Linked DNA regions of Magnetococcus sp. PR-3. The main gene of each other region encodes a partner of the protein of the gene in region 2 in a complex. Links are inferred from orthologs where the notes say so. Each region holds a gene or a part of one and is shown on either strand. Other genes may lie near its edges. The genes, in order: groL and metK.

The links.
Region 1: the proteins of metK (region 2) and groL are in contact, whole or in part, in a cryo-EM structure (PDB 8P4O), measured with the Escherichia coli proteins. The link is inferred for Magnetococcus sp. PR-3 from one-to-one orthologs.

What each region holds. Positions count from the first base shown.
Region 1 is NZ_JBAHUQ010000006.1:27,979-39,357, reverse strand. Bases 3,910-6,832 are described here. They hold groL (chaperonin GroEL), read right to left. Parts: upstream 6,238-6,832; coding sequence 4,582-6,237; downstream 3,910-4,581. Other genes in these bases: groES (co-chaperone GroES), read right to left, coding at 6,311-6,604; V5T57_RS05885 (hypothetical protein), read right to left, coding at 4,101-4,421; V5T57_RS05890 (tetratricopeptide repeat protein), read left to right, coding at 3,910-4,104. Outside these bases: V5T57_RS05900 (SUMF1/EgtB/PvdO family nonheme iron enzyme), read left to right, coding at 1-268; V5T57_RS05895 (hypothetical protein), read right to left, coding at 771-1,313; more of V5T57_RS05890, read left to right, coding at 1,753-3,909; V5T57_RS05870 (SLC13 family permease), read right to left, coding at 7,119-8,486; GTPase HflX, read right to left, coding at 9,090-10,388; RNA chaperone Hfq, read right to left, coding at 10,455-10,718; tRNA (adenosine(37)-N6)-dimethylallyltransferase MiaA, read right to left, coding at 10,944-11,379.
Region 2 is NZ_JBAHUQ010000013.1:50,798-62,153, reverse strand. Bases 4,800-7,699 are described here. They hold metK (methionine adenosyltransferase), read right to left. Parts: upstream 6,885-7,699; coding sequence 5,715-6,884; downstream 4,800-5,714. Other genes in these bases: rapZ (RNase adapter RapZ), read right to left, coding at 7,075-7,699; ahcY (adenosylhomocysteinase), read right to left, coding at 4,800-5,602. Outside these bases: V5T57_RS09180 (hybrid sensor histidine kinase/response regulator), read left to right, coding at 1-1,072; V5T57_RS09175 (aldo/keto reductase), read left to right, coding at 1,494-2,642; V5T57_RS09170 (acyltransferase family protein), read right to left, coding at 2,698-3,831; more of ahcY, read right to left, coding at 4,277-4,799; more of rapZ, read right to left, coding at 7,700-8,004; V5T57_RS09150 (RNA polymerase factor sigma-54), read right to left, coding at 8,044-9,591; lptB (LPS export ABC transporter ATP-binding protein), read right to left, coding at 9,718-10,464; V5T57_RS09140 (LptA/OstA family protein), read right to left, coding at 10,479-11,012; LPS export ABC transporter periplasmic protein LptC, read right to left, coding at 11,024-11,356. UniProt on the Escherichia coli protein: Catalyzes the formation of S-adenosylmethionine (AdoMet) from methionine and ATP.

The DNA.
Region 1 (11,379 bases), on a different replicon or contig from region 2:
AGATGAAGCCCGCGCCACGCTGCGCCACGATCTATCACCCAAGCTAAAACATGCCTCGTTGGGTTTCCGGGTTATCCGCGCTACACCGCCGCGCCCTGCCCGTACGGTGGTACGCCGTGCCGGGGAGCGTCGAGCTTCGGCCATTAAGGTCAAGCAGTTGAATATAGCCCAAGCTCAACAGCCGAATATGGTGAATGGTATTCCCCGCTTTGTCACGCCACAGGCTGGCAGCATGGACCCCCCACCCATTATTCTACCCACTAAGTAAGATCACAGACCAAAGGCCAGCTCAATGAGCTGGCCTTTTTTTTAAAAGCTATTCTCTTCTGCCCCTCTACTAAGAGCTCTTCAGGCAGGATGGATGTGATCTGTATATCTGTCACCATTAATAAGCCTATCGATACGGTCACCAAAGCGCCTGACCCGACCGTGTACAGGGAACAAGGGGATCATGCCCACTCCCCTGAGCGGAGGGGCCATGGTGTGCGTTTGCGCATTGGATCTGTAGCATGTGCCGTGGCGGCACCTCTCAACCACAACCAACCTCTATGCAAACAGGCGTGTCCTCACAACCAATGCCTCGGTTATGGCACCTGTCCCAGAGCTGGGTTCTTGATGGTTGGGATGGTGGTCATCGATCATCCCACAAGCTCTTCATCATGATCTTGCCCACTCCTCCTACATACTGATAGACAGAAAATAGCGCATAGAAAAAGGGCTTTGTGAAAACCACAAAGCCCTTCTTGGCAGAAGCGGGTGCGTTAGTTCCGCTACATGCGTGCCAGATGCATCAACTTTTTCCAGCCATCCAGGGTGCGACCCCGTACCATCAGTGCATGGGGCTTGGTGTCCCACATTTTGTAGACCACCATATCCTCTTGAACGGCAGGTTCATTTTTAACCAAAAACAGTGCCCGGTAGGGAGCATCTGCCGCGACACCTAGATCCTGCTTACGAACCCGGGCCTGTAACAGATAGGCGTAGCAGCCTTGCCCGGCAGATTGACACTCCTGAACCCCATGGGGCATGCCCCCTGCCACTTCCCAACTCTCCCGTAGCAGTGGTTCGACCTCATGCATTTTTAGACGCATCACCCCCATCTCTCCACGGGGGTCAAAACCCAGCGCTTGCAACTGCTCAGCGGTGGTCATAAAAGGTGAGACTTCATCAAAGGCAGCTCTGGCCTGGGTGTACTGGGACCACCCCTGAGTGGCCACCTTGGCTGGAGCTTGAGCACTCTGAGGGCCATGCAGGGCACAACCACTGAGCAGACCCAAAGCCACCATCATCATGACTGGTTTCCATATTTTCATATCTTCCCCTCCTCTGTCGTCAGGAAGCGCTCTATCAAGCTGCCAAGCACCCTGAAAAAGCGGCACAGATACCAAAGATCGCATTACCCATAATGCAACCTGCGTCATGGCACCCCGCTTAAGAAACTTATCGACATGATGTAGGAAAGCTTTAGGTTTCCTTTTATTTTCAACCTCTTTCGTATTACAACACATACTATACCAACAACCTCCTTTTCTTTTCTAATCCCTCTTTAATACATACCGCCCTCTACAACGTTATCACCAACGAGAGGGGCAAGAACGGGTCGATTCATCAAACCATCGCTTCGTATTATGCAGCCCCAACCCACGTGGACCATCTCACCCTTACGAAGGGAAAAATATCGTCCCTTGCTCGGGCTAGCCCCAGCCCCTACCCTGAGATCTATCCACCTCCAACCCCGGTTATGACCTATCTATGTCTGCTAAACCCCCACCCCCTTATCAAGAGGCTGTTGCACGGTTAAAAGCCGGTCAGGTTGAACAGGCCATGCAGGCTTTTTTGCAAGTGGCGCCGTCGGATGCATACTATTTTGCAGCCCGGCTTAACCTGGGTATTCATGCCCACCAGCAACAGCGCTGGGCCGAGGCTGAGCAGCACTACCAAGCTGCACTGCAGGCAGCCCCCCATGATCCACAAAGTCAAAAACAGCTGTTTAACCTCTACCGTGCTCAAAATCGCCAAGAGGATATCAAACGGTTGACCCAGCAGTGGCTGCACGATGGCAGCCACACCCTACAGCTGTGGCAACAGCGGGCCACCCTGTTGCGTGAGGTTGGGGATATCAAAGCGGCTTTGATCTGCTATGACTACTGCCGGCACCTACAACCGGACAACCCCAATTTTTCCATGGCCATGTCAAATCTGCTCATGGCACAAAACCGGGTGGAGGAGGCCATTGCGGTTTTTAAAGGGGCCGTCATGCGGCAACCACACCTTGCCCAGGTGATGCACCGTTTTACCCGGTTACTCAGACAGGCCGGACATCTGGAGGAAGCGGAAGCGTGGTTACGCCGATTGATTGACCAACACCCCGATCAGGATGATGGGCGCATTGACCTGGCCAATCTACTGATGCAGCAAGGTCAGTTGGAGGATGCCGCACAGCTACTGGAACAAAACCGGGCCGAATGTGCCATCTCACACATTAATCTGGGGGTGATCCGCAATCGGCAGGAGCGCTTTGCTCAGGCCCGTACTCACTTTGAGCAAGGGGTGGCACTGGACCCAGAAAACCGGCAAGCGATCTATAACCTAGCCAACCTCTACATCAATATTAAACAGTACGATCAAGCTCAAACACTGCTGGAGCGAGCCACGGTTCAACAACCGGATATTGAGGAGTGGCACACCACCCTGGCCAAGGTGTATGAACAACAGGGGCAAACCCAGCAAGCGATCCACTGCTTAGAACAGCTACTGGCCCGCAAAGCCAACCGCAATGCCTGGATGCAGCTTAGCGCCCTCTACCGCAACAGTGGCCAACACCCCCAAGCGTTAGAGGCCATTGAACAGGCCATTAAGCTGGACCCTGATCATTTAGAAGCCCGCAGCCACCAACTGTTCCTGGCCCACTACCTGCCCGACACCGACCAACCCCAAATGGTTGAACAGGCCAAGATCTATGGTAAACGGGCCCAACAGCAGGCCAAGCCTAAGCCCCACCCGCCCCCCCAAGCCTTGACCCAACCTTTACGCATTGGTTGGGTATCCGGTGATCTGCGCAACCACCCTGTGGGCTATTTTTTAGAGGCCATTACCCACCATTTTGACCCACAGCGTATTGAGCTCTTTGCCTACAACAGTGGTAAACGTGGCGATGCACTGACCCAACGCTTACAACAGACCATTACCCATTGGCGTCACATACAATTTATGGACGATGCCCAGGTCGCCCAACTGATCCGACAGGATGGGATTCAGATTTTGGTCGATCTATCCGGCCATACCGCCAAACATCGTCTACCCCTGTTTGCTTGGAAACCAGCCCCCATACAAGCCACATGGCTGGGTTATTCCGCCACCACAGGTATTGCACAGATCGATTATATTATGGGAAATGCCCACACCCTGCCCGAGGCTGAAGCACACCTGTATGTAGAAAAACGTTGGCTACTCCCCCACAGTCATCTGTGCTTTACCGCGCCGGATCTGGATGTTGAAGTCAATCCACTACCCGCACTGGAAACAGGATCTGTGACCTTTGGCTGCTTTAACAAAGTGGCCAAGTATAATCCAGAGGTTTACCAGTGCTGGGCTGAGATTCTGCACCGCATACCCAATAGCCGTCTCTATCTTAAGCAGGGTATTTTTTCCAGTGCTCAGGTTACCGAGCAGGTAAAACAAGCTTTTAAGGATTGGGGGATTGATGCAAACCGGTTAATTTTGGAGGGAGGGTCTGAACGTCATGCCTATTTCCGCTGTTATCATCAAGTCGATATGATCTTGGACCCCTTCCCCTTCCCTGGTGGCACCACCAGTGTGGAAGGGTTATGGATGGGGGTTCCGTTTGTGACCCTTAAGGGGCACCGCTTTATGGCCCATCAGGGGGAAAGCCTACTACACCATGCAGGCTTGGCCTCTTGGATTGCAGAGGATACCCAAGATTATGTGGAAAAAGTGGTGGCTCTAGCCCGTGACCTACCCGCACTGGCTCAACTACGCCAAACCCTACGGGAACAGGTCCTGGCTTCACCCTTGTTTGATGCCCCCCTAATGGCCAATGATCTCATGACCGCCTGGGAGTGCATGTGGGCTGAGGCCCTTTAAGCCAACCGAGTTGCCAGTTGACCCACCTTCTCCACCACCGCACTGCGTGCCACCACCAAATGGGCACCAGCCTCTTTGGCGGCTTTTAAGCGCTCAACCTGCACATGGGGGCCAAAGGCCACCAGTTGCGCATCAGGATAGGCGTTTAATAGCTCTGTGATACGCTCCAGCGCATTATTGGGACGCAGGTCCAGGGCAATGATCTGCGGGTTCTCCGTGCTCTTATCGTTGACCACCGTCAGCCCCTTGGCTTTCCAGTTTGACTCCAACTGAACTTTACTCAGCAGATCATCACACACCAGCATTACCACAGCCATTGCACACCTCTATTGTCTCTGAACTTATGGGGGTCACTCTATGAGTGCCCTATGCAAAAATGGTTTCATGGATCTGAACTTAAAAAGAAAAACGCCCCCGACCAAGGGTCGGAGGCGTTTTAAATCCATCAAGATGATCCAGGTTGGATCGACAGCACACTTACATCATGCCGCCCATACCACCCATGCCACCCATGCCGCCCATGTCACCAGCAGGCATAGCAGGCTCATCCTTAGGCAGTTCAGCAACCATCGCTTCGGTGGTGATCATCAAACCAGCCACGGAAGAAGCGGACAGCAGTGCGTGACGCACAACCTTGGCAGGATCGATCACACCGCTGGCAACCATGTCGCCATACTCACCACTGGCAGCATTGTAGCCAAAGTTGGTCTCATCGGTCTCAACAACCTTGTTGATGACCACAGAACCCTCAGCACCGGCGTTACCAGCGATGATGCGCAGAGGCTCTTCCAGTGCGCGGGTTACGATGCTGATACCCACTTGCTGGTCGTTGTTGGCACCTTCCAGAGCAGCCAGCTTAGCACCACGGGCGCGCAGCAGAGCCACACCACCACCAGGAACAATGCCCTCTTCCACAGCAGCGCGGGTAGCGTGCAGCGCATCGTCAACACGATCCTTACGCTCTTTCACTTCAACTTCCGTTGCACCACCAACCTTGATCACAGCAACACCACCGGCCAGCTTGGCCAGACGCTCTTGCAGCTTCTCACGGTCGTAGTCGCTGGTGGTTTCGTCGATCTGAGCACGGATCTGGTTAACGCGGGCCTTGATGGCCTCAGCATCGCCAGCACCATCAACGATGGTGGTGTCTTCTTTGGTCACCACGATGGACTTGGCAGTACCCAGCATATCCAGGGTAACGCTCTCGAGCTTAACGCCAACATCTTCAGAAACCAGTACACCACCGGTCAGGGTAGCGAGATCTTCCATCATGGCTTTACGACGGTCACCAAAGCCAGGTGCTTTAACGGCACAGATTTTCAGGCCGCCACGCAGCTTGTTCACAACCAGCGTCGCCAGGGCTTCGCCCTCAACATCTTCGGCAATGATCATCAGGGGACGGGAAGACTGAACAGCACCTTCCAGAATTTGGATGATCTGCTGCAGGTTGGAGATTTTCTTCTCTACCAACAGAATCAGAGGATTTTCCATCTCGACCAGCATTTTGTCAGCGTTGGTGACAAAGTAGGGAGAGAGGTAACCACGGTCAAACTGCATACCTTCAACAACGTCCAGGGTGGTCTCGAGACCTTTGGCTTCCTCGACGGTGATCACACCCTCTTTACCAACCTTGTCCATGGCTTCAGCGATCATATCGCCAACCACTTGGTCGGAGTTGGCGGAGATGGTACCAACCTGGGAGATTTCCTGGCTGTTGGTCACTTCGCGGGAGATACCCTGCAGACCTTCGATCACAGCTTCAACCGCTAAGTCGATGCCGCGCTTCAGATCCATGGGGTTCATGCCAGCGGCAACGGCCTTCATACCTTCACGGATCAGAGCCTGGGCCAGTACGGTTGCGGTGGTGGTGCCGTCACCAGCAACATCAGCGGTCTTAGAGGAGACCTCACGCACCATCTGTGCACCCATGTTCTCGAACTTATCTTCCAGTTCGATCTCTTTGGCAACAGAAACGCCGTCCTTGGTCATACGGGGGGCGCCCCAGGACTTGTCCAGAACCACATTACGGCCCTTAGGACCCAGGGTTACTTTAACAGCGTTAGCCAGGATGTTTACACCATCCAGCATTTTGGCGCGGGCGGATTCGCCGAACATTACTTCTTTGGCAGCCATGTTATGCTTCCTCTTACCTATTTAAATGCGCAAAGCGCGTTTCTTTATTTTATGGTCAAAGTGGAATGGGAAATTAACCCAAGATACCCACGATGTCGGACTCACGCATGATCAGCAGATCAACACCATCGATGCGCACTTCAGTGCCACCGTACTTAGAGAACAGTACAGTGTCGCCCACTTTTACTTCCAGAGGACGCACGTTGCCGGCATCACTCACAGCACCTGCACCAACGGCTACAACTTCACCCTGTACAGGCTTCTCTTGAGCGGTGTCAGGAATGATGATACCACCAGCAGTTTTAGCGTCAGACTCGGTACGCTTTACAACAACACGGTCATGCAGCGGACGAAAATTGATCGACATGGGATTGCCTCCGAAAGATCCTGTTTAACATCTATGTGATCGGTCTAAATAGACCGGTTTCGATATCGTATTGGTGCATATGTGGGGTCGACCATGGGGGATTGCAACCCCAGCCGAGAAAAAAAAATCAAAAACAGTGATTTTTTTCCGCGCCTCACACCTGAACCCCTTCAACGCGAAGGCGGTACTCTATAGGAGGCCTCACAAAATGTCCATCCATCCCAGTGAGGATTTTTAAAGCTTTTTGCCCAAACACCATGACCACCCCCCCCAGCGTTCCTATGACCGATGAAGAATGGATGGCGGATCGGGCTCTCCCGCATGGACACAGCAGCAACCACCGACAGGCTTTATCGGGGGATTCCACCATTTTCACACCCATTTTTTTTCATTGTCGGGCGTAGATCCATAGGTTGAGAAACAAACAGCCCATAGAAAAGGGGAAAGAGGCTGAGACCAAAGCGCGCGACGCAGGATATCTTTTCTCATCCGCAGCCAGATCGTCGGTTCGGTTTTACAGAGCACCGAGGAGCATCCACCAAAGGATATCTAAAGGTACAAGCAGCAGCAGTGTCAGCAGTGCCAATAGAAAGGTCATCTTGATCAGATCCTTAAAAGGAATACGACCCAACTGCGCCGCCACCACCAACGGTGGGGCTTGATAAGGCAGGATGGTGGTAGAGTACCCCAGCACCTGGATCATCAACAGGGTATGAAGCTCCAAGCCGGATGCCTCGGCCAACGGCTGAGCCAGGGGGCTCATTACAGCCGGTAAACCTGGCTGTGTGGTCAATAGACTCATAAACACCGAGCCCAAAGAGAGGTTGGTCCAGTTCACCACAGGGGCATCTTCACTCAAGGGTAAGAAAGCCAAAACCTTTTCGGCCATTAAATGACCCAAACCGGTCTCGGCCACCACCGCCCCCATACCAATAATACCTGCGACATAGAGCAGAGGAGAGAGGTTGAACTGGCTAATGGTACGCCCCTCCACCAAACGGGCACCCGGCAACAGACAAAAAACCGCCACACCCAACCCGACCCAGGCTGGGGAAATGCCGTGTGCAAAATCCGTTACCCACAACACAATGGCCAGGGTCAGCAGCAGGGCCAAACGTAGCTCAGACGTTGTATAGGGTACGCGCTCTGTCTGACTGGCCATCACCGGCAGGGTGGGTTTGTCATGGTAAAAATAGGTGATCAACCCTGTGATCAGCAGGCTTTTGCCCAAACCGAGCAGTGGGAAGTGCAACAGCAGATAACCACCATAGGAGGGTGACCAGCTATAAAGAGATTCGGCCGCCCCGACCATAACCATATTGGGAACATTGGCAGGTAGAATACCAAAACCCGGGAAAAAGCTCCCCATCGCCCCCGCCAACAGAATACCAATATACCCCCGCGAGCCCACTGCATAGCCCATCTGCTGCGCTAAACGCTGCATGAGAGGCACAATCAGTACAGCACGACCCATGGAAGAGGGCATGAGAAAGGCCAACACCATACCAAAGATAACAATGGCCGCGATCAACCCCCCATATTGGGCCGGCGCATGGTGGGCCAGTTTATGGGCCAAACGGGTATCCAAGCCGGTATGTTTCATGGCGGCCCCGATAATGATACCGGCAAAGACCAACCAAAAGGCTGAGGTCAAAAAACCAGAGAAGACCATAGCCGGTGCTGCAATACCGCTAAGAATGGCCAATAGAAAGAAAATTAGTGCGGTTAAATGTTCTGGAATCGCACCGGAAGCCCAGCCACTTATGGCAAAAAGCACAATGGCCAATGCCCCATTGAGTAGGGTGGTCTCAAAGGGTTGTAGAGTCACGATCAACAGCGCCAGGAGCGCACCAAGGGCAAAGACGAGTTTAGAGATGGGCACAAGCATGCTCCCAAAGAGATGATCGAATAGAACCTTGGACACCAGACCTGTAGAACCTGTTCAAAAACGGCTGCTGTTTAAAAGAAAGGATCCCCCCACAGCACTACAGGAGCCGCGATCAACGGATATGAGGTCACAAACCAGCTAGGAAGCAAAACGGTGGGAAACAGGGGATGAGATCAAGCGATGTCCCGATCTCTTGCGATGCGGAAGGGTACCTCTAATCTGTTGAGCCAACCCTTGCACACAGTGGCAGGAGCAAGGGCCAACGCTAAACAGTTTTACGACCAAACAAGCCCTCTCATGCTGACCATGATCAAGCTTTGGGCTAAGCCTGCCATACCCTAAACGCACCCATTGGGGTGGGCTTGTAACCAGCAGGGGTACTGTATCTACAGTCAAATGAAAAGATTGTACGATCTAGATCCGCCCCCAACCTCACCACACCGTGCGTGGGGGCGTTATCCAAGACCCCCATAGGGGGAAACACCCATGAGGATAACTGGGGGTCTGTGGGCATACCTGCCCAAACGGGGTGTGATCCCTGGTAACCTAGAGACTTCACCTACCCCAGGTCGATGAAGCTCTGGTTCCATAAAGGGATTAATCCAGCGCTTTAAACCGAACCTTGGCGCCCGCTTTTTCCGCTTCACCCTGTAAACGCCCTAAGACGGAAGGTGCCATCTCTACGGTTAAAAAGGTGGATTCATCATTCATACGGGTCTCCATAACCGAGGCTTCGGCATGGAACTTCGCCAACCAACGTCCATCGGAGACCGGCAAGGTGACCTGATAGCGCACCATGGCCCGTCCCACCGCCGCCCGTAAGGTGGTGAGTAGCTCATGAACCCCCTCACCAGTTTGGGCTGAGATACCAATGGTATCCTCCCGAGCCAGCTCCCGCTCCAGCACCCCACGGCTCTCCAGCATATCCACTTTGTTGTACACTGTGATGGTACGCGTGTGCTGAATATCCAGCTCTTGCAACACCTCTTCAACCGAATCCACATAGTTTTCCCACTCAGGATCCGACAAATCCACCACATGCAGCAACAGATCAGCGCTGATCACCTCTTCCAGGGTGGCCTTAAAGGCGGCCACCAACTGGTGGGGCAGTTGGCGGATAAAACCCACGGTGTCGGATAATAAAACCCGCCCTCCTTCTGGCAGATCCACCGCACGCATGGTGGGGTCCAGCGTGGCAAATAGCTTATCCTCCGCCATCACACCCGCATTGGTTACCAGGTTGAACAGGGTGGATTTACCCGCGTTGGTATAGCCCACCAAGGCCACAGTATAGAGGGGAATTTCCTTACGGGGTTGGCGCTGTAAAGCACGGGTACGCTCAACCTCCTCCAACTGTTTTTTTAACTTATGAATGCGGTTACGGATCAGACGACGGTCAACCTCAATCTGTCGTTCACCCGGACCACCACGTAGACCGACCCCACCACGTTGACGCTCCAGGTGGGTCCAGGAACGAACCAACCGGGATTGCTGATACATTAACGAAGCCAGCTCAACCTGCATGGTCCCTTCCCGCGTACGGGCACGGGCCGCAAAAATCTCCAGGATCAAACCGGTTCGGTCCACCACCTTGACGTTAAGATGCTTCTCAAGGTTACGCTGCTGGATCGGCGTTAAGGCATGGTTGACCACCGCCACATCGATCTCATTGATCTTAATCTGGTGGGCCAACTCTTCAACCTGCCCGGAACCAAAATAGGTCGACGGAACCACCTTCTGTAAAGAGAGCAGCTGTGCGGTGTGAATGTCCAAACCAGCGGTGGTAGAAAGATGCACCAGTTCATCCAGCAGGCGCTGGGAGGCATCGCGGGTGATCTTGGGCTCCAGAGCTTGGAGCAGTATGGCCCGATCAGGGGCTTGATGGGTATCAAGCATGGGCATAAAGGCCAAGGCGCTCCATGTGGAGCGCCTTGTTCACATCAACTAAAAAACGCAAATCGTTTATTCCTTACTATCTTTACGCTCAGGACGCTCATCCCGCTCATCACCGGTATGGATGTTGCGCGAGGGCATCACTGTGGAAATGGCATGTTTAAAGACCAACTGTGTGACACTGTTTTTCAGCAACAGGCAGTAGTTGTCAAAGGAGGTGATCATCCCTTGCAGCTTAATACCGTTGACCAAAAAGACCGTGACCGGCACTTTTTCCCGGCGTAGGGTATTCAAAAACGGATCCTGTACATTGTGTCCGGCATGGCTGCCCATGGTCCACTCTCCCTATCATCATTCTCGTTATAAGTCCGGCATCGGGTGCGGATCATCCGTCCCAGCTCATCAATGGGTTCAACCCAGCGTATGAGGACCAAAGGCCTATGTCCGGCAAAAAAACAAATCATTCTTGCACAAGCGACCGAAAGAGGTCTGTCAATTCTTTTTTGGCCACCCTACGAATTTTTAAACGGTCATAGGGTGGTACTCAACCAAAAAACGTTATTTTTTCAGAAAAAAATGCAAAAAAGCTTCAACTGTGGTTAAAGCAGCCTGTTTTGCCCCGTTTGGCTCTAACCAATGCAGCCCGGGTTCACCATTTAACCACGTGGTTTGACGTTTGGCATAGCGGCGACTGTCCTGTTGGCCAAGCTCCACGGCACGGGCCAAATCATACTGACCATCCAGATAACCCATCAATGCGCGGTAACCCACCGCACGCATGGCAGGCAGATCTTTATGGTAGCCTTGTGCTCGCAGGGTCTGGACCTCTTCCAAAAATCCTTCGCTTACCATCTGTTCAAAACGTTGGTTAATGCGCGCATACAGGGTTGCCCGTGGCCACTGGATGGCCAATTTGCAGATCGCCAGTGCAGGACCTTCAGGTTTTTGTTCCCGGCTCAGTCGTTGCCAATGGGATAAAGCGGTACCACTGGCT
Region 2 (11,356 bases):
TGGTATTCCTGAAGAAAAATTGGGGGATATCTTTAAAGCTTTCTCTCAAGCCGATCAATATATTACCCGTGAACATGGGGGTACAGGTCTAGGTTTGACCATTAGTCAACGCTTTATACGACTCATGGATGGTCGTATTGAGGTCGAGAGTTCACTGGGTGAAGGCAGCACCTTTACCTGCTATATCAAGCTCAATATCTGCCTGACATGTGGGGATACCCGTGAGGAGACCCAAGCCCTGCTCGCCCCTTTAAAAGGGAGCCGGTTGATCTATCAATCCACCGAAAAAAGAGACATGTATGGGGAGCTTCTACAGCAAACGGGGATTGAGGGTCGCTTTATTGATCATGAGATGGATCTGATTGAACTGCTCTTGGATGCCCAGCAGAAAGGTAACCCCTATGAGGTTGTGATTATGCACCACAACCTACAAAGCTGGTCCCCTATGGAGTCCATACAACAGCTGCGCAGCCATAGCAGCCTAAGTCAACTACCTATCCTGCTAATCAGCCCTTGGTGCCGCAAAAGTGATTTACAGATGGGTAAAGCCCTGGCTGTTGATTATTTAATTAAACCGGTTCACCGTATCGACTTTATCAAAGCACTGTTACGGCCTTTACAGAACCAAAGTGATGAAACCACTGCTGTGGACTCTCTCTCGCCCACATCATCCAACCCAGAAACCTTAACTATCTTAGTGGTGGATGATTCTGATGATAACCGTACTTTGGTGCGTACCTTCTTGAAAAAATCACCCTATCAGGTGGAGGAGGCCATCCATGGGCAAGAGGCTGTGGAACGGGTTATGGCTGGCGGAATCGATTTGATCTTCATGGATGTACAGATGCCTGTAATGGATGGTTATAGCGCCACCCGCACCATCCGTGCATGGGAAAGCAAAGAGGGACGCACGCCGCTTCCCATCATTGCATTAACGGCCCATGCCATGAAGGAAGATGAAGCCAAGTCCTTACAAGCAGGGTGCGATGCCCACATGACAAAACCCATTCGTAAAAAAGGCTTACTTCATGCCATTGAAACCTATCGCAGCATGGGGCAGCCAACCGACTAAGCCACCATCCCGTTACTGACCTTATGAGATAAACGGCAACTTGCTAAAACCTGACCAAACCCCACAGCAACCGATTGGGGGGCCTGTCTAGCTTGGTAGACGCTGGCTAGACACACCGCATTTTCAAGCGGCTGCTCCCCTAGCTTACCCATCCTACAGGGCCAAACCTGTAGCTGCCTATTTTCACAGGGTATGGTGTGATCCCTGGAATGCATGCCAGAACAGCTCTTTAAGCACGCAAGTATCCAACAACAGAGCTGTCGCCACGGTTATTCACCTAATCAATGTAGTTAAGGTGGTTATTTAAACAATCAAAACACCGCCAACCACAAAAAAACTGTTCCAAGCTTATTGGGCACGTTAAGCTAGTCTTTAAGATGACCTTCCCTTACAAAGCCACCCCTACTGAGCATATAACACCATGGAATACAGACGTTTTGGAAAAACTGAGAAACAGGTATCTGTCTTTACCATGGGCGGTATGCGCTTTGTTCAAGGGTGGGATGAGCCCCATGATCAGCTCCCCCAAGCCAGCCTGGATCACTGTCATGAGATGCTACAAACGGTTCTAGATGGTGGGGTAAATTTGATCGAAACAGCCAAAGGCTATGGCAAAAGTGAACGGCTTATTGGCCAAACACTCCCCAAATTACGCCAAACCCGTGATCAATATATGATCATGTCCAAAGCCAGCCCTACAGAAACCGCCGCAGAGATGCGAACCCATGTGGAGAATGCGCTACAGTTTATGGGGATAGATCATATGGAGTTTTTCGCCCTGCACGGGGTGAATACCCAAGCATTACTGGATATGAGCCTACGACCCGGCGGCCCCTTCTCAGCTTTACAAGCCATGAAAAAAGAGGGAAAGATTGGTCATATTGGCTTTGCAACCCATGCACCCTTACCGGTCATTTTACAGGCCATTCAGACCGACTGCTTTGAGTTTATCAATCTTCACTACTACTTTTTCCGTCAAGGCAACCGGGCGGCCATCGATGCTGCGGCAGCCAAAGACATGGGGATCTTTATCATTTCACCACAGGATAAAGGTGGGATGCTCTATACCCCCCCAGCGCGTCTGGCCCAGCAGAGCCAACCCTTACCCATTGCCAACTATAATGAACGCTGGATCCTCTCTCACCCACACATTCATACCATGACCGTTGGCATGAGTGAACCTAACCATCTGGATCTACACCTGCACTCGTTGGCCATGGGAAAACCATATTGGGGAAAAGAAGAACGCCAGGTTGAAATTCAACTTAAAGAAGCCGCGGCCCCCACCCTGTTGGACCGGTGTGGTATCTGCACCCAATGCCTACCCTGCCCAGAACGTATTGAGATGCCAGATCTGTTGCGCCTAGAGCATTTGGCCCTGGCTCATGACATGACCCCCTTTGCCCAATACCGTTATGGCCTTATGGAGCCACAGAGCCATTGGGTTCCTGGCGCAAAAGGGGATACCTGTAGTGACTGTGGTGACTGTCTGCCCCGCTGCCCTCAACAGTTGGATATTCCCAAGCTGGTCCGGCAGGCGCATGCACGGATGCATCTCCCCCCAAGCTAAGGAGATTCCGCATCCTAATCATGGTGAGCAGATCTCGCCTGCCTGCAACAGGATCTTAATGGTAAGGAACAAACCGCTTAAGTCGATTGATTGGCGTCTCAAAAGCAAACCAAGAGAGGGATGTGATAAGAATCAAAATAGAAACTAAAAAAAGCATCCGTCCAATGGGTCCAAAAATCTCCATAATAGAGTAGCCATAATGGTTAAACAGAAGATTAACACCTGTGATCACAAAAGGGTGAAGCAGATAGATGCCATAGCTAATACGCCCGATATAGCGAAAAGGCGGGAACATCAAGACAGCACCCACAGGCCCTTTGATCGTTTTCCCAGCTGCTACCACAACTGAAGCTAACGTTAGCATATAGAGTGTATTGTAGATAAAAATGCCCCAAACACTCTTGGGGACTTCGCCACCTGTTTGAAAATAATAGAGCGTTAAGAGAAGAGCTCCCATTAATCCCAAGATGGGAAGTTTCTCTAAAAATAGACCTTTCCAAGGTGCACCAACACCTTGTACGCATTGAAATCGCCAAAAAGCAAAAAGCGCCCCCATACCCATAAAGGAGAAACTCCAAGCTGGAAAATAGTATCCAAAATGACTACTGAACCACCCCATGCCTATACCAAGGGCATTAAAACCAATACCAAAAATAACCACCCCCACAAAGAGCCCTCCCAGACGGGCCATCGGGAGAAAAAGCACTAAAGTGGGCCAGAGTAAGTAAAATTGTTCCTCGGCGGCCAAAGACCAAAAATGGGTCACAAAGCCGTGATATTCTCCCTTAAAAGCAATAAAGAAATTTGTGCCATAAAAAAAGTGCCACGGAAAGCTATCCGCCACATCTTCAATACCAATAAAGAGTGCAAATAGGATCAGCAGATAGTAAAGCGGGAAGATACGTAACGCCCTTCTCATGTAAAAACGACGTACAATTTGAAAGCGCTTTTGATCCGTACTTTTTTCCCGTGCTGTCAAGAGAATAGAAGTAATAAGAAAACCACTAATGACAAAAAACAGGTGAACCCCACTGCTCCCCCTTAACCATAAGACCCCCTGTCCAGGCACCCAATGCAGGAGCACGACCAAACCTACGGCCACAGCACGTATGCTATCTAATTGAGGCATATAGGCGATTTCCGCCAATATTTGTGGTTGTTCTTGCTTCCTGTACATATTCATTACCATCAACGGTCAAAGGCAGACTAAAAATAGATAATGGATCCCATCACAACCTGCTACTACGCCCAACCACAATTCCATATTATTGGCGTATTCTCATCATCCTACACAAATCTTATCTAGATAATTAACAGACTAAAAAGATTATCTATTCTTCCATAAACCTACTTTTACAGACTGCTAAGTAATCCATTCAATCTCATACAGGCTCGTCAGGGTAAGAACGCTGTTAGCCAGTTTACCGCTGAGGGACCTACCCGTCATTCTGTGCATAAATCTCGCCACCTCAAAGACACAGCATCATTTGTATACAAAGCAGGGCATACGGTTGAGATATCGCTTTGATGGAAGGCACGCCAAGTCGAGACGCTACTGGTTCGCCGCCCATAAAAAAACAGGCCCCCATCTGTACAGATGAGGGCCTGCTATAACCGCAACTGCAAGCAAGAACTTAGTAGCGATAGTGCTCAGGCTTGTAGGGTCCATCCACAGGAATACCCAGATAATCCGCCTGATCCTGGCTTAACGTGGTCAGGTTTGCACCGACTTTACCCAAGTGCAGACGGGCCACTTTTTCATCCAAATGCTTAGGCAGCACATAGACCTTGTTCTCATACTTATCCGCACTATGGAACAGCTCAATTTGTGCCATCACCTGGTTGGTGAAGCTGTTGGACATCACAAAACTGGGGTGACCTGTTGCACAGCCCAAGTTAACCAAACGACCCTCAGCCAACACGATAATACGGTTGCCGTTGGGCATGGTTACATGATCAACCTGTGGCTTGATGTTATCCCACTTCAGCTCACGGATCGAAGCAATGTCAATTTCAGAATCAAAGTGACCAATATTACAAACAATGGCCTGATCCTTCATCTGCTCCATATGTGCACGGGTAATAATGTCCTTATTACCTGTTGCGGTAACAAAGATATCCGCTTGGGAAGCAGCCTCATCCATGGTCACCACACGGTAACCTTCCATAGCAGCCTGCAGGGCACAGATGGGATCAATTTCAGTCACCCATACAGTTGCACCCAAACCACGGAAGGCCTGCGCACACCCTTTACCCACATCACCATAGCCACAGACAACGCCAATTTTACCCGCAACCATCACATCCGTGGCGCGCTTGATGCCATCCATCAAGGATTCACGACAGCCGTACAAGTTATCAAACTTGGACTTGGTCACAGAATCATTCACATTGAATGCAGGGCACTCCAGGGTACTATTCTGGGCCATTTCATAGAGACGCAGGACACCGGTGGTGGTCTCTTCTGAAATACCCTTCACACCTTTCATAATATCCAGGTATTCAGGGCGGTGCATGATCTCCGTCAGATCACCACCATCATCCAGAATCATATTAGGCACCCAACCATCAGGACCTTTAATGGTCTGTTCGACACACCAGACATACTCTTCCTCGGTTTCACCTTTCCAGGCAAACACAGGAACACCAGACTTGGCAATGGCAGCGGCTGCATGATCCTGAGTCGAGAAAATGTTGCACGAAGACCAACGGACCTCAGCACCCAAAGCGGTAAGGGTCTCGATCAACACAGCTGTTTGGATGGTCATGTGCAGACAACCTGCAACGCGGGCACCTTTTAAAGGCTGCTCCTTACCAAACTCACTGCGCAGGGAGACCAGACCGGGCATCTCGGTCTCTGCAATTTCAATCTCTTTACGACCCCAATCAGCCAGGCTGATATCGGCGACTTTAAAATCTTCGCCAGGGACCAGTTGCATCTTGTTGACCTCAACGTTCATGGCTTACCCATTCCCTCTATAAATGGAATCCCGGACGCACTGGCGTCCGGGATGAATTTCCCAATTGATCGAAGCAGGGTAACAAACCCCCGCTAACATGTCATTAACGACCTTAGATACCCGCTGCAGCCTTCAGTGCAGCAGCCTTGTCGGTCTTCTCCCAAGTAAACTCAGGCAGCTCACGACCAAAGTGTCCATAGGCTGCAGACTTCTTGTAGATGGGACGCAACAGATCCAGCTGCTGAACAATGGCTTTAGGACGCAGGTCAAAATTTTCCTTAACCAGCTCAGTAATCGCCTCATCCTCAAGCTTACCGGTCCCAAAGGTATCAACCATCACCGACATAGGCTGGGAGACACCAATGGCATAAGCCACCTGGATTTCACATTTTTCAGCCAAACCAGCAGCCACAATGTTCTTAGCCACATAACGACCCATATAGGCCGAAGAGCGGTCAACCTTGGAGGGATCCTTACCGGAGAAAGCACCGCCACCATGTGAGCCCATGCCGCCGTAGGTATCGACAATAATCTTACGACCGGTTACCCCGGCATCACCCACAGGACCACCAATCACAAAACGGCCCGTTGGGTTGATAAAGTATTCCGTACCTTCATGCAGCAGCTCAGCAGGGATCACCGCTTTAACCACTTTTTCGATGATCTCTTTTTCAATGGTGTCGTGGTCGACATCGGGGCTGTGCTGGGTAGAAATAACAACCGCCTCAACAGAAACCGGCTTATCATCTACATACTTAACCGTTACCTGGGATTTGGCATCAGGACGGGCCCAAGCCAGTTCGCCACTTTTACGCAGTTGCGCATGTTTTTCAACCAAGCGGTGGGCAAAATAGATCGGCATAGGCATCAGCACATCGGTTTCCGTACAGGCGTAACCGAACATGATGCCCTGGTCGCCAGCACCCTGGTCCAGGTCGATACCTTCTCCTTCATTCACACCCTGAGCAATGTCTACAGATTGCTTATCCAGCGTGACGAAGATGGCAGCACTATCACCGGAATACCCCATCCCATCGGCAGAGGTATAACCGATTTCGTTAATGGTATCTCGAGCGATCTGTTGATAGTCGATCACAGCATTGGTGGTGATCTCACCGGCCACTGTACAAAAACCGGTGCTGACCATGGTCTCACACGCCACACGGGAAGCTGGGTCCTGCTCAAGCAGGGCATCCAAAATGGCGTCGGAAATCTGGTCGGCCATCTTATCGGGATGACCTTCGGAGACCGATTCGGAAGAGAACAGATAGTTACGCGGCATGATCCTCACACTCCTGTGATGCCTAACAGCATAATAAAACCGTGTTAACAAACACGGTGGGTTAATCCACAAAACAGGGTTTGAACCAGCCGGCCCCACACCCTCACTCTCATCTCACATACCAACATCCTACTGAGTGACAACTCAGAAAGAAAGTTTTCGTCTTTTGAATATCTCTCGGGTTATGCAACTATTTGGCCGACTTGCGGTGTATATCCCGATGCCGCACCAAAACCCTGTACCCCAACTGCGCCAAGGCATCCTGCAAACGGTCGACCAAGTAGACCGAACGGTGTTGACCGCCGGTACAACCGATATCCACCGTGAAGTAGCATTTGCGCTCTTTAATGTAGCGGGGGATCAGATAGCCAAACAGACCCTTCAAATGGTCCAGGAACTGCTCAGCCTCATTATCCGATTCCAAAAAATCCCGTACAGGCTTATCCAAACCGGTTAAAGGGCGCAAGTTGGCGTCGTAATAGGGGTTTTGTAAAAAGCGGGCATCCAGAACCATATCCGCATCGGTATTAGAGCCATATTTAAACCCTAATGAACGCACAAACAGGGTGATTTCCTGACCATTGGGGTCACTGCGGAATAGGTCAGCCACACGCTCTTGTAACATCTGTGGACGCAAGTAGGTGGTATCAATCACCAAATCGGCATTGGCCCGGACCGACTGCATCAGCTGTTTTTCTTCTACAACAGCTTCTTTAACCGTGCGCCCTTCCAAAAAGTGCTCACTGGTATGCGCTTCTCCCGCCAAAGGGTGGCGGCGGCGGGTTTCCCGAAACCGTTTGACCAGAATATCGCTATCCGCCTCGAGATAGAGCAGCTCCAGACGGGCTGCCATCTCATTAAGAACCGGGTAGAGCCGCTCCAAAGCATCTGGATCTCGGCTGTGGTCACGCATGTGTAGACCTACTGCGACATGAATATCCTGGTTGTTTTCCCCCAACTCCCTAAGCAGTCCGGGTAGGGCCAACAGGGGCGGGTTATCGATCCATAAAAAACCGATATCCTCCAAACTTTTTAACGCTGTAGATTTACCTGCGCCTGACAGGCCTGCTACCAGGACTAAACTTGTGACTTGAGGGGTATTTGCCCCGAGCTCTTCCATGGATCCGGCCACTTCCTGTGTAAGGGTATCCGATTGGGCTTATTTAGGTTCCAGCTGTTTACGCCGTGACGATGAAGGTATGTTCATCGCCTCCCGATACTTAGCCACGGTACGACGGGCAACATTAATGCCTTGCTCTTTGAGCATTTTGGCCAGCTTTTCGTCAGAGAAAGGACGTCGAGCCGGTTCACTATCCACCAACTTGCGAATTTTAAACTTCACGGCCTCGGATGAGTGTGACTCACCGGTTTGTGAGGTCAAAGAGGAGGAGAAGAAATACTTCAGCTCAAAAATACCACGCGGGGTGTGCATATACTTATTGCTGGTCACCCGGCTGGTGGTGGATTCATGCACACCAATATCATCAGCCACATCCTTAAGGATGAGCGGCTTGAGATATTCTGGCCCTTTTTCCAAAAAATCTTCCTGAAAACGCACAATACTCTCCGCCACCCGATAGATGGTTGAGGAGCGTTGTTCCAAAGATTTAATCAACCACTGGGCACTACGGGCCGACTCTGTCATAAAGCGCTTGTCATCGGCCGAGGCGTAGCGGGAGATCTGGTCCTGATAGTGGCGGTTAATACGCAAACGAGGCTGGGTCTCAGGGTTAATCTCTACAACCCATTTGCCATTTTGCTTACGCACATAAACATCGGGCACCACATAACTGGTTTGATCACTGCCGTAGGCCAATCCGGGTTTAGGATCCAGCGCATGGATCACCGAAACCGCATCCGCCAACTCCTCTTCAGAGAGTTTTAAAACCCGGCTCAGTTTTCGGAAATCCCGTCGGGCCAGATCATCCAAGTGATCCAGCAACGCGGTATAGGGCGCCACCGCCATGCGGTCTGCTTTAAGCTGCAGCAACAGACATTCCGCCAGGGTTCGCGACCCCACACCGGAAGGTTCAAACGATTGTATCAGCAGCAGGGCATCTTCCAGATCATACAAAGAGGCCCCTGTGGTATCTTGAAAGCTCTCCAGAGAGGCCGTGAGATAGCCATTTTCATCAATGGCATCAATCAGGGCCATGCCCAGGACACGCTCACTGTCATTTTGTGCGGAGAGACCCAGTTGCCAGATCAGATGATCCGACAGGGTGTCGTTGCGCACCAACGTATTTTCCAGTGGCGGTGCTTCAGAGGTATTGAGGGAGTTATTACGGGATTCGAAATTGGAGTTGGTATCGGCATAGACATCCGACCACTCCGCATCTACCGGCAGATCCTCACTAAGGTTGGTGACCTCAGGAGCGGGTCCTTCCTCGACCTGAAAGCCTTCCATCTCGGCCGGAGTCTCTGTTGAGGGCTCGGGGGCCGTTTGGGGTTCCGCAAAACTTTCGGTCTCTGAGCTACCTGCACTTTCAGATGCCGCAGCTTCGCCACTGTCGGGGGCGGTATCACCGTCCACGGCATTGCCGTTTTCGTCTTCACGCTCCAGCAGTGGATTTTTCTCCAGCTCTTCCTGGAGATACTCCTGAAGATCCATGCTGGACATTTGTAGCAGCCGAATGGCCATCTGCAACTGTGGTGTCATCACCAGTTGCATACCCATCCGCAGCTTGAGTTCCATACCCAAAGCCATGGACACACTCCCTGTTAAAAGAGTTGTTCCTCCCTTTGCCATAGGGTGGACAGCCTGCCAACTCTTGTGTGGTTCCATTATGAAGGTCGCTACCTTGCAACCTTTCGTTTGACTCCGACTTCCAGGTCAGAGTTTAAAGTTTTCACCCAGATACATTTTTTTCACCCGTTCGTCCTCTACGATCATACCCGGTTCGCCGCTTGCCAGCACGCGCCCTTCGGAGAGAATATAGGAGTGATCACAAATACCTAGGGTTTCACGAACATTGTGGTCCGTGATTAAAATGCCGATACCCCGCTCTTTTAGATGGCGGATGATCGACTGGATATCCCCAACAGCCAGGGGGTCAACCCCAGCAAAGGGTTCATCAAGCAAAATATAGCGTGGTTCAATGGCCAAGGCCCGCGCGACCTCTACCCGGCGACGTTCACCACCGGAGAGGGCGTAACCTTTGGTTCTGGCCAGATGCGCCACCCCCAACTCCAGCATCAGTGACTCCAACTTTTGTAGCCGCTTTTCGCGCCCCAAAGGTAGGGTCTCCAAGATGGAGAGAATGTTATCTCGTACCGTTAGCTTACGAAATACGGAGGGCTCCTGGGGTAGGTAAGCGATACCAGCCCGCGCCCGTTTAAACACAGGCTCTGTACTGATATCACGCCCATCCAGCACAATAGCGCCGGAATCCGGCCCAACCAGCCCGACAAACATATAGAACGTTGTAGTTTTGCCTGCACCATTGGGTCCCAGCAGGCCAACCACCTGCCCTGGCTCCACACCAATACTGACATTGGCCACCACTTCACGACCACGGTAGCGCTTACTCAAGCTACGTGATTCCAGCCGGTTGGTCGCCTTATTGATCCCTGAATTCATGAGATCCTATTTCCTCAAGGCCGTTCTTGGGGTTTGATATCCCCATCTGGCGTGATCACCGCAGATACCCGACCCCGGCGGCCACCCTCGACCTTTACATTCTTGATCTGGCGGTTTTCATCCATCTGCAACAGAATTTTTTGCCCTTCCAGGCGATCCTTGTTGCGTTGCACCACCGCCGTACGTTTTTTGCCTTCCAGGATCAGTGATCGCCCTTTGACGTTATATTTGGCCACATCTGCCCGACCAATATGTTCACCTTGGCGTAACACCACATTACCTGTGGCCAGGATTTCGCGGATGCGATCCTGTTTATTACTGCCCGGCTTACTGGGGCGATAGCGCACCGACATACGGTCCGAAAAGAGCTGCATAGCCCCCTCCTCCGCATGCACATTGCCTTTGAAAATGGCAATCTGCTTAACGTCATTCATCTCCAGCTGATCAGCCGATATGGTCAATGCCCCTTGTTGGGCATGACTCATCGGCACCAGACAGAGGGTGCATATAAACGCCATCCATGTGGCGACAATCCATTGTTTTGCCATCGAGCTCATGCTCACACCAGATCCTCGGTGCCTTGGAGAAAAATCAAACGTACCCGCTTAAGCACATGCAATTCTCGTGCCTGTTTTAACAGACGGAGCCCCACACCTTCAAGGATTATATTTTCGCCAACCAGTTTAAACGCCCTGTCCGAGGAAAGCTCCCCCTTTTTGGCATCAAAGTGCAATCGGTCTGTCGTCAGCCGCCGTTGCAGCTGATCGGTAACCTGTACATCCTTCAGAAATTCCATGGCTCGGGTACTGGCATGCACCCGCCCTGATAACGCTGAAATGTAGATGGCATCACCATCTTCCGTATAGAGCGTTAACCTTGGTGCACGAATTTC